2 regions of the Microbulbifer sp. A4B17 genome follow, and region 1 is predicted to be linked to the other one. Evidence: predicted binding sites of a transcription regulator. Region 1 holds the regulator's gene; the other holds the start of a gene.

Evidence for each region. The regulator sigma-54, encoded in region 1, starts transcription at its own class of promoters, with help from an activator protein. The targets are predictions, from matches to a motif close to TGGCACANNNNTTGCNNT.
Region 2: a site for sigma-54 is predicted at 2,384-2,401, ahead of BTJ40_RS00665 (RtcB family protein). Genes of this name have one in related genera too.

Annotation. Positions count from the first base shown of each region.
Region 1 covers NZ_CP029064.1:3,886,354-3,892,394, reverse strand. The annotation lists gene mgtE (magnesium transporter) at 1-166, opposite strand, end outside; gene BTJ40_RS17135 (HPr family phosphocarrier protein) at 268-537, opposite strand; gene rapZ (RNase adapter RapZ) at 557-1,417, opposite strand; gene ptsN (PTS IIA-like nitrogen regulatory protein PtsN) at 1,524-1,985, opposite strand; gene hpf (ribosome hibernation-promoting factor, HPF/YfiA family) at 1,989-2,279, opposite strand; gene BTJ40_RS17115 (RNA polymerase factor sigma-54) at 2,477-3,940, opposite strand; gene lptB (LPS export ABC transporter ATP-binding protein) at 4,135-4,860, opposite strand; gene lptA (lipopolysaccharide transport periplasmic protein LptA) at 4,954-5,505, opposite strand; gene lptC (LPS export ABC transporter periplasmic protein LptC) at 5,492-6,041, opposite strand, start outside.
Region 2 covers NZ_CP029064.1:139,153-145,193, reverse strand. The annotation lists gene BTJ40_RS00675 (slipin family protein) at 1-479, opposite strand, end outside; tRNA gene BTJ40_RS00670 (tRNA-Ser) at 837-908, opposite strand; gene BTJ40_RS00665 (RtcB family protein) at 1,098-2,327, opposite strand; gene rtcR (RNA repair transcriptional activator RtcR) at 2,547-4,145, shown strand; gene BTJ40_RS00655 (C13 family peptidase) at 4,206-5,696, shown strand; gene BTJ40_RS00650 (TSUP family transporter) at 5,785-6,041, shown strand, end outside.

The DNA.
Region 1 (6,041 bases):
GAATACGCGGTGGGGAGCTCTCCAGCAGCTGCGCAATACTCTGGGGAGTCAGGGTCTTGAGCATGCGCCGAACTTCTTGCCCTGTACCGCTATCCAGCGCGGCATACAGCTCACCCAGCTGATTCTGCGCGCGGAATTTAATTTCGGCTTGGGGGGAGCTGGGCACAACAAATCCTTACTGCTAATGGTGAATGTGGGAGGTGGTGAAAAAGCCCAATGATTAAAAATTTATGGATGAGCCTTTTCCCGGCAATAGTATACCGGCCTCTATTCGGCTTCGCCGAATCGATCGGAGATCAGTGAGCTGATAGCTTCCAGGGCAGCCGTTTCGTCAGCGCCCTCTATTTCCAATTCCAGCTCTGTGCCCTTGCCTGCGGCCAGTAACATCAGGGCCATAACGCTTTTTCCATCTACGGCCTTGCCCTGGCAGTGCACTTTGATATTGGAGCAGAACCGAGAGGAGGTCTGAGCGAACTTGCTTGCGGCACGGGCGTGCAAGCCGAGTTTGTTGATGATGGTAAGCTGGTGTTTCTGCATAGCTCTGGTTGGCGAAAATTTATTTTTGCTGTTCCCGGTGGCGGATCTGCACATTATCGAACTCTTTGGAAAACTTCTTTACCAGCTGCTCGACCATGTACACAGATCGATGCCGCCCTCCAGTACAGCCGATAGAGATACAGGTATAGCTGCGGTTACTTTTCTGGTAATAGGGCAGCCAGTTCTCCAGAAAGCCGGTTATGTCGGCCTCCATCTTTGCTGTCTCAGGGTGTGAGCGCAAGAACTCCGCAACCTCAATATCCTTTCCGGTTTTTTCCCTAAGGGCCGGCTCCCAATAAGGGTTGGGTAGGCAGCGGAGGTCAAATATCAAGTCCGCATCTACAGGTACCCCATGCTTAAATCCAAAGGATTGGAACAGGATTGCCATACTGCTTGATTGTTCACCGACAACGCGGTTTTTTATCAATTCGCGCAACTGGTGCAAGCTCAGGGTACTGGTATCAATAACCATATCCGCGATAGTGGAGATGGGGGTGAGCAGCTCTTTTTCCTGATTGAGAGCTTCGAGCAAATGAGTGCAATCGTTGCTGAGGGGGTGTTTGCGCCGTGTCTCGCTGAATCGCTGAACCAACACCGGCTCGCGGGCATCGAGGTAGATAACATCGCACTGGACACCAGCCTCGCGCAGGGACTCAATAACGCCCGGAGCCTGTCTGATGTCCTGCCAGAGATTACGGGCATCGACACCCAGGGCCAGCGGGGTATTTTCTTTAGGCGGCTGTGCTCTTACCCGTTTAACCAGCTCCGGGAGCAGACTGGTGGGAAGGTTGTCGATGCAGTTAAAACCGACATCCTCCAATAGCTGTAGGGCAGAACTTTTGCCGGATCCAGAGCGGCCACTAATTATCACCAAGCGCATAGAGAGCCCTTCTCTTTGGTCAAGTCTTTATTATTCCGCTTGCTGCACTACCCGGGCACCGGGGGCGCATTTCAGTGCTGGGCGTCAGTCGTTAACCGAAACGTCCTCAGGCGGCCGCAGTGCTGTCAATAGCTAGGGCATAGAGCTCATCACTACTTTGTGCCTGCCTTAGCTTATCTCTTACCAAGCTATCGGAAAACAGAGCGGCAATCTCTGCCAGCGTATCCAAGTGCTCCTGTTCCGCATCTTCGGGGACCAGGAGAGTAAACAGTAAGTCGACAGGTTGGCGATCGACAGAGTCAAAATCTATGGCGGGCTGAGTGGTGCAGAGAACCCCGATGGGGCTATCACAGCCGGGCAGCCTGCAATGGGGGATGGCGACACCATCACCTATACCGGTGGAGCCCAGGCGCTCACGGGCGATCAGCTGGTTAAAAACTGTATCGGAGTCGTGTTGGGGATATTGTTCGGCGATGGCCTGGGCAATATTGAGCAGTAGCTTTTTTTTGCTGCTCCCCGCCAGATGGCAAAGGCTGAGGCGGGGAGAGAGTAATGCTTCCAGTGTCATAGTTCAGCGATGGTTCTGCAACTTCTCTTTGTGTTTTTTCAGTTGGCGGTCCAGCTTATCGGTGAGCGCATCAATTGCCGCGTACATATCTCTGTCCTCAGATCCAGCACAGAGGTCGTGACCATTGATATGTACTGTCGCTTCAGCTTTTTGGATCAGCTTCTCGACAGATAAAATAACCTGCGCGTTGGTGATGTTGTCGTAATGCCTGGACAGCTTCTCCATTTTGCTTTCGCAGTAGCTGCGCATAGGTGAGGTAACGTCGACGTGGTGGCCACTGATATTGATCTGCATGGATTTCTCCTTAACGGTGCATCACAAGCCGGCACTCACCCCCCTATCGGGTCGCAACCCTACTAGGAAGTGGGCCAGAATGGAAGGATACACTCAAATTTTGGGTTTTGGTTGCAGGCTGGGCGGTGGAGGGCGCCAGCAGGTGGTGACTGCTGGTGAATCGTGGGTCAAAATAATTGGTCGGCCAGGGGAGGGCACTAAATTAGCCGTTTCCTTTCGCTTGACGAGGGGATACCCATGGATTCGCGGTATTTCGCTACCGTTCGGCGCGCAACCTTGATGCCCTGTTTATCCAATTCCTGGGTGATTTTATTATCTGAAAGCGGTTTTCGTGGCACTTCACTATCAATCAGTTTACGAATAAGGGCCCGAATAGCAGTGGATGAGGCATCTTCACCGGAATCTGTGCTGACGTGGCTTGAGAAGAAGTACTTGAGTTCGAACACCCCGCGTGGTGTAAGCATGTATTTCTGGGTGGTCACTCGGGATATGGTGGATTCATGCATGCCAATGGTTTCAGCAATGTCTGCCAGAACCATCGGTCTCATTGCTTCTGGGCCTTCCTCAAAAAAGCCTTGCTGCTTATCCACAATGGACGTAGCGACTTTTAGTAGGGTGTCGTGGCGACTCTGTAAGCTCTTAAGGAACCAGCGTGCCTCCTGAAGATGGTCCCGAAGGAAGTTATTTTCCTGCGAGTTATCAGCCCGTTTTACTAGAGAAGCGTAGTGGCCATTGATACGGATCTTGGGGGTAATCTCCGGGTTCAGCTCGACAAGCCAGCGATGCTCCTTGCGAGACACAATAATATCGGGGATGACATAGGCGGGTTGTTCGCCGTTAAATTCTTCTCCTGGGTTAGGGGTGAGGGTTTGGATAAGGCGAATTACCTCGCCGAGCTGGGCTTCATTTAGGCGTGTACGTCGGCTGAGCTGCCTGAAATCTCTTTTCCCTAGTAATTCCAGGTGGCGCTCAATAATGGTCTGCGCTTCTTTTAACCAAGGAGTTTCCTCTGGCAACTGGTGGAGCTGGAGTAACAAGCACTCCTGAAGGCTCCGTGCGCCGCAGCCGGCAGGTTCGAATTGTTGTACGGCTTTTAGGACTGCAACCACCTCATCCTCTTCAACTTGAAGGGAAGTTGCAACGTCATTAACGCTGGTGTTGAGCAGGCCATTTGGGTTTATGGCATCAATGAGGTGCTCGCCAATCCACTTGTCATGGCTGGATAGTGCAGTGAGATTTAATTGCCAGAGCAAGTGATCCTGGAGTGTGTCGGTGGAGGTGTTGCGCTCGAAGTTGGGGTCTTCGCCCTCCGAAGGAGCGCTGTAGCTGCTGTAAATATCGTCCCAATGAGAATCAACCGGCAGCTCTGTGGGGATATCCTGGCTCCAGTCTGTCTCTCCGAGCTCTTTTTCCTCACTGGCGGTGTGGTTTATCTCTTCACTTGTGGTGGAGGGTGGCAGTTCTTGCTGTCCGTTAGTCTCTGTGTTTGTTGTTGGAGCCAGATCCTCACCTTCAGCCTCCAGCATTGGGTTGCCGTCGAGGGCTGCCTGGACTTCCTGCTGTAAATCCAGTGTTGAGAGTTGCAAGAGGCGTATTGCCTGTTGCAACTGCGGGGTCATGGTTAGCTGTGTGCCGAGCTTGAGCTGGAGAGACTGCTTCATAGTTTAGGGGTGCAGGCCAGTGCGACAATGGGGTTGTCAAAGTTAACCCGAGATGGCGCAGACTACCCCGGCCTACAAACTATTACAAGCAATAAGCGTGCCGACTATTGTGATTTGAGGAGTCAGTCCGCTTGTAAAATATGATGTGATTCTCGATATACTGACTGTTTGATTACATTTGTCACCATTTGCCGTCAAATGGTAAATTCGTGTCCCAAATAGACTTCGCGTACCTGTTGATTGGCCAGTACGTCATTTGGTGTTCCAGAGGCGATAATGTGGCCTTCGCTGACAATATAGGCAGTTTCACAGATATCCAGGGTTTCTCTCACGTTGTGGTCTGTGATCAAGACACCGATATCCCTGTCGCGCAAGTGGCGAATGATTTGCTTGATATCGTTCACAGAAATAGGGTCGACACCGGCAAAGGGTTCATCGAGCAAGACAAAACTGGGGTCTGTAGCCAGGGCTCTGGCAATCTCTACCCTGCGTCGCTCCCCCCCGGAGAGGGCCATTCCGAGGCTGTTTTCAATGTGGGTTATATTGAATTCCTCGAGCAGCTCCTGGGCCTGTTTTTCGCGCTCGGCCCGGCTGAGTCCCTTGCGGGTTTCAAGGATTGCGAGAATGTTGTCGCGTACTGACAGGCGCCGAAATACAGAGGCCTCCTGGGGTAAGTAACCGATTCCTTTACGGGCGCGGCCGTGCATTGAGAGGCGGGTGATATCTTCGTTGTCGATCAGGACTTGCCCGGCGTCGGCTTGCACCAGCCCTGCGATCATATAGAAACAGGTTGTTTTACCGGCTCCGTTGGGTCCCAGCAAGCCAACGACCTGTCCACTGGAGACACTGACGGAGACATCTTGAACAACTTTTCTTTTCTTGTATTGTTTGGCGAGGTGTAACGCTTGTAGCGTTGGCATAGTGAGTCCTGAAATCTGGCCGCAGCCATATAAGGCTGCGGATTACATCATTGTAAATAGCGCTGTTTTTACAGGCTTTAAAGCTCTGCTGGGTTACTGATTGGCGTCGGTGCCGGCGGGTTCGCTGGTCTCGGTGCTTTCAGGTTTCCAGATCATCTCAACTCTGCCTTGGCCCGGCTGGCTGCGAGCGCTCATTTGCTCGGTTGCGAGATCGTAGTCAATTTTCTCGGCAGTCAGGGTGTTGCCATCGCGGTCGATATAAGCCTGGCCGTTGAGCTGTAGTTCTTCAGAGCTGATGACGTACTCTATGCGCTCAGCATGAGCTTTTACCGGCTCCTGGCTGTCCAGGATCCGTTGCTGGAAGTGTGCCGGGCGGCCCACGGCGACAACCCTGCTTATTTCATCACTTGCGGTAAAGTAAACTTCTACTCTGTCCGCCCTGATTTGCAAAGATCCCTGGGTGATGACTACATTGTCGGTATAAACCACCAGGTTGTTGGCTCGGTCGGCCGACATGGAGTCAGAGCCCACAGAGATTTTCTGGGTCCGGTCATCGGGCAATGCCTGCGCTACAGCAGTAAAAGCTGCCAGCGTAATTGCAGCGAAGGCCTTCAAGATTGGGAGGTGGCGGTTATTGGGTGTCATAGCTGCTCTTCACGTCGGATAGAATTTCCATCCGGTTTTCTTTCAGGTAAGCGCGCATGCCCGTCCCTTCAGTCCGGTTGGGGCCAGAGCTAATAGTAACAACTTTGTCGGTTTCGGCGAATTCCCTGTCAGGGAAGATCGTAAGCCGTTGCGTTTTTAATTGGATGCCATCCGGGGTTGGGAGTTCATCAACTTGAACATCACCATTGAGCACTATGCGTTTCCCCCGATTGAAGGCAATACCGCGCTTAGAGCGGGCTGCCCACTTGGGTTGGTCGTCCGTATAGAAGAGCATGCGCGGTTCTTTCAGGTTGGCGCGATCTCGGCGTTTAAATTGAAAATAGGTAATTTGTTCCGCATCGACGCGATAAGCTAGGTTGCCTGTTTGGTCAAAATGGCGAGTCTCAGCCCCTTTGATAATAAGGTCGGCAGCGCGATTTTGCTGCTGTGGAGTGGGTCTTTTGCCAAGGAACTGTTCTGGCGGGCTCTCGGAAAACCAGAGCCCTGCACTGATGAGCAGAATGACCAGTACGAGA
Region 2 (6,041 bases), 1.3 Mb from region 1:
TCGTTGTAGCTTACCGCCTGAAGGGCAGTGCGCATTTGTCCAGCACGTACACCTCGCCCCAATAGACCCAGGACTTTTTTATCGATGGCGTATTCCTCAGAGATATCCACGATTTCCACCCGCACGGATTCACCGCCCTTCCACACAGCGCGGAAAGTACCCGGTGGTAAAATATCGACCAAGTGATTATCCCGGTAAAATAATCCCACTTGATGGTCTGACAATTCATAGGATTGCAGGTATTCACCAAGGATCTCACCATAGGTGTTTAACAAAAATTTGGCTTTGATTTCATCGAATACCACATCGGTAATATCATAAGTTTCTGCCCGTACATCACCGGACAATAGGGATATACGATGGCTGCCAGGTGGCAGCACCCCTTCAAAACGGTTGCGGCGAAATAGCAACACTCGCTCGCTATCCGCAACATCCACGTTCTTCCATATTTTGAACAGAGATATCATGGTTCTTATCATTTATTCCATTTCCATACTGCGCTACCCCAATGGGCCGCAAGGGTGGGGCCCGTCCAGCGACAGGTGGTAAACCGTTTGTGCCGAGCGGGGCCCAGCGGCAGAGGAATTACGATTTTCCCCACATGGCTCCCCCTGAGCCTGCAGCCAAAATCCTTGGCCAGGAGACACAACCGTAAATCTTGCCGCTGGATCGCACAGGGCAGACCCACAATTAACGACACAGTTGCCAGAGTGCCTCCGCAGTAAATCGCTAAATCCTATTTACCGTATCGAGAGGCTATCGGACCCCAGGTAGATTTTTAATGGGGAGTCGAACCCCAGGCTCTCGCCTCTTTCCAGGCCGTTTGGATAACGATAGGACTTTGGCAGGAATCGAACCTGCTACAAATCGATAAGTTATCGACTGCTCTACCAAATGAGCTACAAAGTAGTCGTTTGAACTTCTATCCCGTGGGTACACCTGCCGCCATAGGCGGTGGTGCCGGGCCGGGATTCAGAACCGGCTCCGCTGACGGGCTAAAGGCCTCAAACTCGGTTGCGGCAACCCGGCAAATTCGCCCGGCAACCTGCATGCTTTGGCAATTGCTTTAGTTCGGCCGATCCCTGGCCTAAAACGCGTCAGCCTTTGACGCAAACCACTTGCTTGAGGGTGTAGACGATTTCCACCAGGTCTTTCTGTGCTGCCATAACCTTCTCGATAGGTTTGTAGGCCGATGGGGTTTCATCGATCACACCCTCGTCTTTTCGGCATTCCACATCGGCGGTGGCCGCGCGATGCTCTTCCAGGGAGACCAGCTTTTTGGCCTTGGTACGGGACATCACTCGTCCGGCCCCATGGCTACAGCTACAGAAGCTTTCTTCGTTACCCAGCCCCCGCACAATAAATGACTTGGCCCCCATACTACCGGGAATAATACCCATTTCGCCGGCACGCGCTCTTACAGCGCCTTTCCGGGTCACCAGCACATCTTTGCCGTAATGATGCTCGCGGGAAACGTAATTGTGGTGACAATTCACCGCTTCCATCCGTGCCTCAAAATCCATCCCCAGGGCCTGCTTCACCGCGCCGATAGTTCGCACCATCATTACTTCGCGATTGATACGGGCAAACTCCTGCGCCCACTCCACCGCCTGCACATAGTCATCAAAGTGCTCTGTACCTTCCGGGAAATAAGCCAGGTCACTGTCCGGCAAGTGGATATGCCAGCGCTCCATATCCCGCTTGGCTTTCTCAATAAAGTAAGTGCCTATTCGATTTCCCACTCCCCGGGAGCCACTATGCAGCATCAACCACACGCTACCCTGTTCATCCAGGCACATCTCGATAAAGTGATTGCCTGTGCCAAGCGTTCCCAGGTGATTGATATTATTAGTATTTTTTAATACCGGGTGCCTCTCTTTGAGCAGCTCAAACTGGGCGGCCAGAGGCACCCAACCGGCAAGTGCATCGTCCGGTGGATTCTCCCAGGCCCCCTTATCCCGACCTCTCCCCCGGTGTCGGCCAGTACGTCCGTGGGGCACTGCGCGCTCGATGGCGCTGCGCACTCCAGCCAGGTTGTCCGGCAGTTGCGCCGCCGTCAGGCTGGTGCGAACCGCCATCATGCCGCAGCCAATATCCACCCCTACGGCAGCGGGAATTACTGCCCCCAGAGTTGGGACCACGCTGCCAATGGTGGCGCCTTTGCCCAGATGTACATCAGGCATCGCCGCGACCCATTTATGGACGAATGGCATCTGCGAGATATTTTTGAGCTGCGCTTTGGCTTCATCTTCAAAAGGCACACCCAGGGTCCAGGACTTAATCGGTACCCCACCTGCCTGCATTACTTCATATGGCATTGGTTTCATCTTCCACTCCTTTTGAAACCGCGCTTGGTATTCATGTGTTTCATTTATTTATTGATATAGCGAATTGGGTGCCAACTTTTGCAGACAGCTGAAAAATACTTATAACTTATTGTTTTTTAACGATTTATTTTCTATCTCAGGGTTTTTTAGTAGATTTCTTGAGACAAGGGATTGATAAATATCTATCTTTTTTGATAGTTAAATCATATTTTAGATAGCATGAAGACAATCGCTATCAGTATTCTTGGTACCAGCAAGGACCGGCGCGGCAAAGGCGACAAGCGCTGGGATAAGTGGCGCCCAAACATTTCCATGTGCCAGCACGATGATCTATTGATCGATCGGCTGGAGCTCCTCTTCGACAACCACTCAAAAAACCTGGCCGACCAGGTCACAGAAGATATTGCGCGGGTCTCTCCAGAGACCGAAGTGGTCCACCACCGGGTGAACTTCAATGACCCTTGGGATTTCGAGAGCGTGTATAGCAATCTGCTGGATTTCGCCCGCGCCTATAGCTTCAAGCCGGATGACGAGCAGTACCTGGTGCATATCACCACCGGTACTCATGTAGCTCAGATCTGCTTGTACCTGTTAACAGAGGCGGGGTATTTCCCCGGGCGTCTGCTGCAAACTTCCCCGGCGCGAAAGAACAGTAGCTTGCCGGGCGAATACCAAATCATCGATTTGGACCTGTCCAAATACGACCAGATTGCCTCGCGCTTCCAGAGGGAACACCAGGAGGGCACCACCTATCTGAAGGGGGGAATCGAGACCAACAATCTCGCTTTTAACCAGATGATCGAGCAGCTGGAGCAGGTATCGATTCGCTCCGACGCCCCCATACTAATTACCGGTCCCACAGGGGCAGGTAAATCCCAGCTGGCCCAGCGTGTCTTTGAACTACGCAAGCAGCGGGGCAAGCTGGAGGGCGGACTGGTAGCCGTTAACTGCGCCACCCTGCGCGGCGAGAATGCCATGTCCGCCCTGTTCGGCCACCGTAAAGGCGCCTATACCGGTGCCACCACCCACCGGCCAGGCTTGCTAATGGAAGCGGATAAAGGCCTGCTGTTTCTCGATGAAATCGGTGAGTTGGGCTTGGATGAACAAGCCATGCTATTGCGCGCGATTGAGCACAAACGCTTTATGCCATTCGGCTCAGATAAGGAAATTAGCAGTCACTTCCAATTGATTGCCGGTACCAACCGGGATCTGGTGCAGCTCTGCCAAGAAGGTAAATTTCGCGCGGACCTGCTCGCCCGTATCGATCTGTGGACCTACCGACTGCCCTCTCTACGAGAGCGTATTGAAGACCTGGAACCCAATATAGATTTTGAGCTGGAGGCTTTCTCCAGGAAATCCGGGCATCTTGTCAGCTTTAATAGAGCAGCACGGGAAAAGTACCTGAGTTTTGGGCGCTCCCGCGAGGCCAGCTGGTCTGCGAACTTTCGCGACCTTAACGCCAGTATCCTGCGTATGGGTACCCTCGCCGACGGTGGGCGTATCACGACTCAGGTAGTGGAAGAGGAAATCCATAGGTTGCGAATTAAATGGCAAAACCCACTAACAGATTCACCGCTACCTCTTGCCCGTATTGAAGCATTATTGGGCCGCGACCACTTCGAACAGATGGATTACTACGAGCAAATCAAACTTGCTGGGCTAATTCAGGTTTGTGAAGAATCCAACTCGATGGCAGAGGCCGGACGCAAATTATTTCAAGTGAGCCGCACCTCAAAAAAATCCAACAACGACTCACACCGGGTACGCCAACTTTTAGATAAATACGGTCTTAAATTCGACCAGCTGAATAAAACATAGAGGCCACTTGGCATCATTTTTTGTTAGTCTGATTCCAAAAGCCGGACGCTGGATCATGGAATGAGATACACCTATTTAACGCCGTTTATGTTCTTACTCAGCGCCTGTGAACCAAGCCAGTTCGCAGGTGGTACCGCCTTGCCAGATGGCTCTGTTTACAAAGGCGAGATGCTTAACGGCCTGTTTCATGGGCCGGGTCAGCTCGAATGGCCCAATGGCAGCCATTATCGTGGCGACTTTCGAGAGGGTCGCATGACAGGTGAAGGTGAGTTAACTGGAAGTGATGGCTGTAGCTACGAAGGCGAGTTCCTCAACGGAGAGCTCCATGGCAAAGGCCGCTATAGCTGCGATGAAGCTGAGTGGGCGGGGGAATTCCTTGAGGGAGAGTTACAAAACGGTACCCTTAATTGGAATGATGGCGAAACTTACAGCGGCGAGTTTTTGAACTATAGCTTCCACGGCGAAGGCAAGCTCACAAAAGAAGATGGAAGCCTTTACCAAGGCACCTTTGAATACGGCACCTTAATACAGGGCAGCTATTCGGATAGTGAAGGCTATCGTTATACCGGCAGCTTCGAATACGGCTCCTACTCCGGCGAAGGTGAACTCACCCAGCCCGACGGCACGGTATTCCGTGCCACTTTTCGCTATGGAGAAGCAGAAGGCGAAGGTGTACGAATAAGTACGGATGCTGAAGGAAATACTACTGAGGAGTCTGGCTATTTCTCCGGAGGCATCTATTACCCCAGCGAAGACGCCTGGCGCGCACAGGCGAATATTCCTGGCGCCCAAGCAGAAGCCCGTCTCTATAGCGAGAGTGAGCGCTTACGAAATGCCATAGCCAGCCTCCCCTCGCAGAGGCCTGGCGTACGCGATATTTACACCCTGTTAGTAGGTGGTGATGGCACCTCACCAGTATTCGCCAGGGAGCTGGACTGGGTAGCGGAGCGCCTTGATGAAGCCTTCAGCATCGACCAACGTATGCTGCGCCTCAGTAACGGCGGCGGATACGGTTTCCCCCTGGCTACCCGCACCAGTATCCAGGAAAGCCTCAATGCTATTGATCAGTTAATGGCCCCCAAAGAAGATTTACTTCTGATACACCTGGTCAGCCATGGTGCTCGCAATGGAGATTTCAAAATTGCGGAGGGGGAAATTCCCCTAAACGATTTCTCACTGAAAGATGGGCGGCAATGGCTGGAAAATATTAACGCACAGTACCAATGGGTTATTGTTTCAGCCTGTTTTTCCGGTCAATGGATAGAAACCCTGAACAGCCCCAATAGGGTCATATTTACTTCAGCCGCTGCTGATCGCAGCTCCTTTGGGTGTAGCGATGATTCGGAACGCACCTGGTTTAGCTCAGCACTTTACGGTGAAGCCCTCAATCAGGGAGTCTACAACCCTGAGGCTTGGTTTGAAGCCGCCAAGTTAAAAGTAACTGAGATGGAGCAGGAACAAGGAATTAAAAAAAGTCGTCACTCCCTGCCCCAATATTCAGTAGGGGAGGATTTCCTGATATGGTGGCAAGAAAGCAATTCAACATATTAAATAAGGAACCCCTGCAAAAACCGGCCAATAAATTGTTGTTGGCATTTAACAAAATTACCACTAATTCCGGGCGAAAGGAGATACCTTCTTGGAGTTCGCTAGCTTCTCTATAGAGTTACTATTTGTTTTATTTTGCGTTGCAATTATTGCAGGTCTGCTTGATACACTGGCAGGCGGTGGTGGTCTGATAACCGTACCAGCCCTTATCCTTAGTGGAGTACCGCCACTAGCTGCTTTGGGCACCAATAAATTGCAAGGTAGTATTGGTACTGCGACAGCTACCTACATGATGTTAAAAAACAAAAAAATAAGTTGGGATAGGATCAAAAAGCTAATGCTATTTGC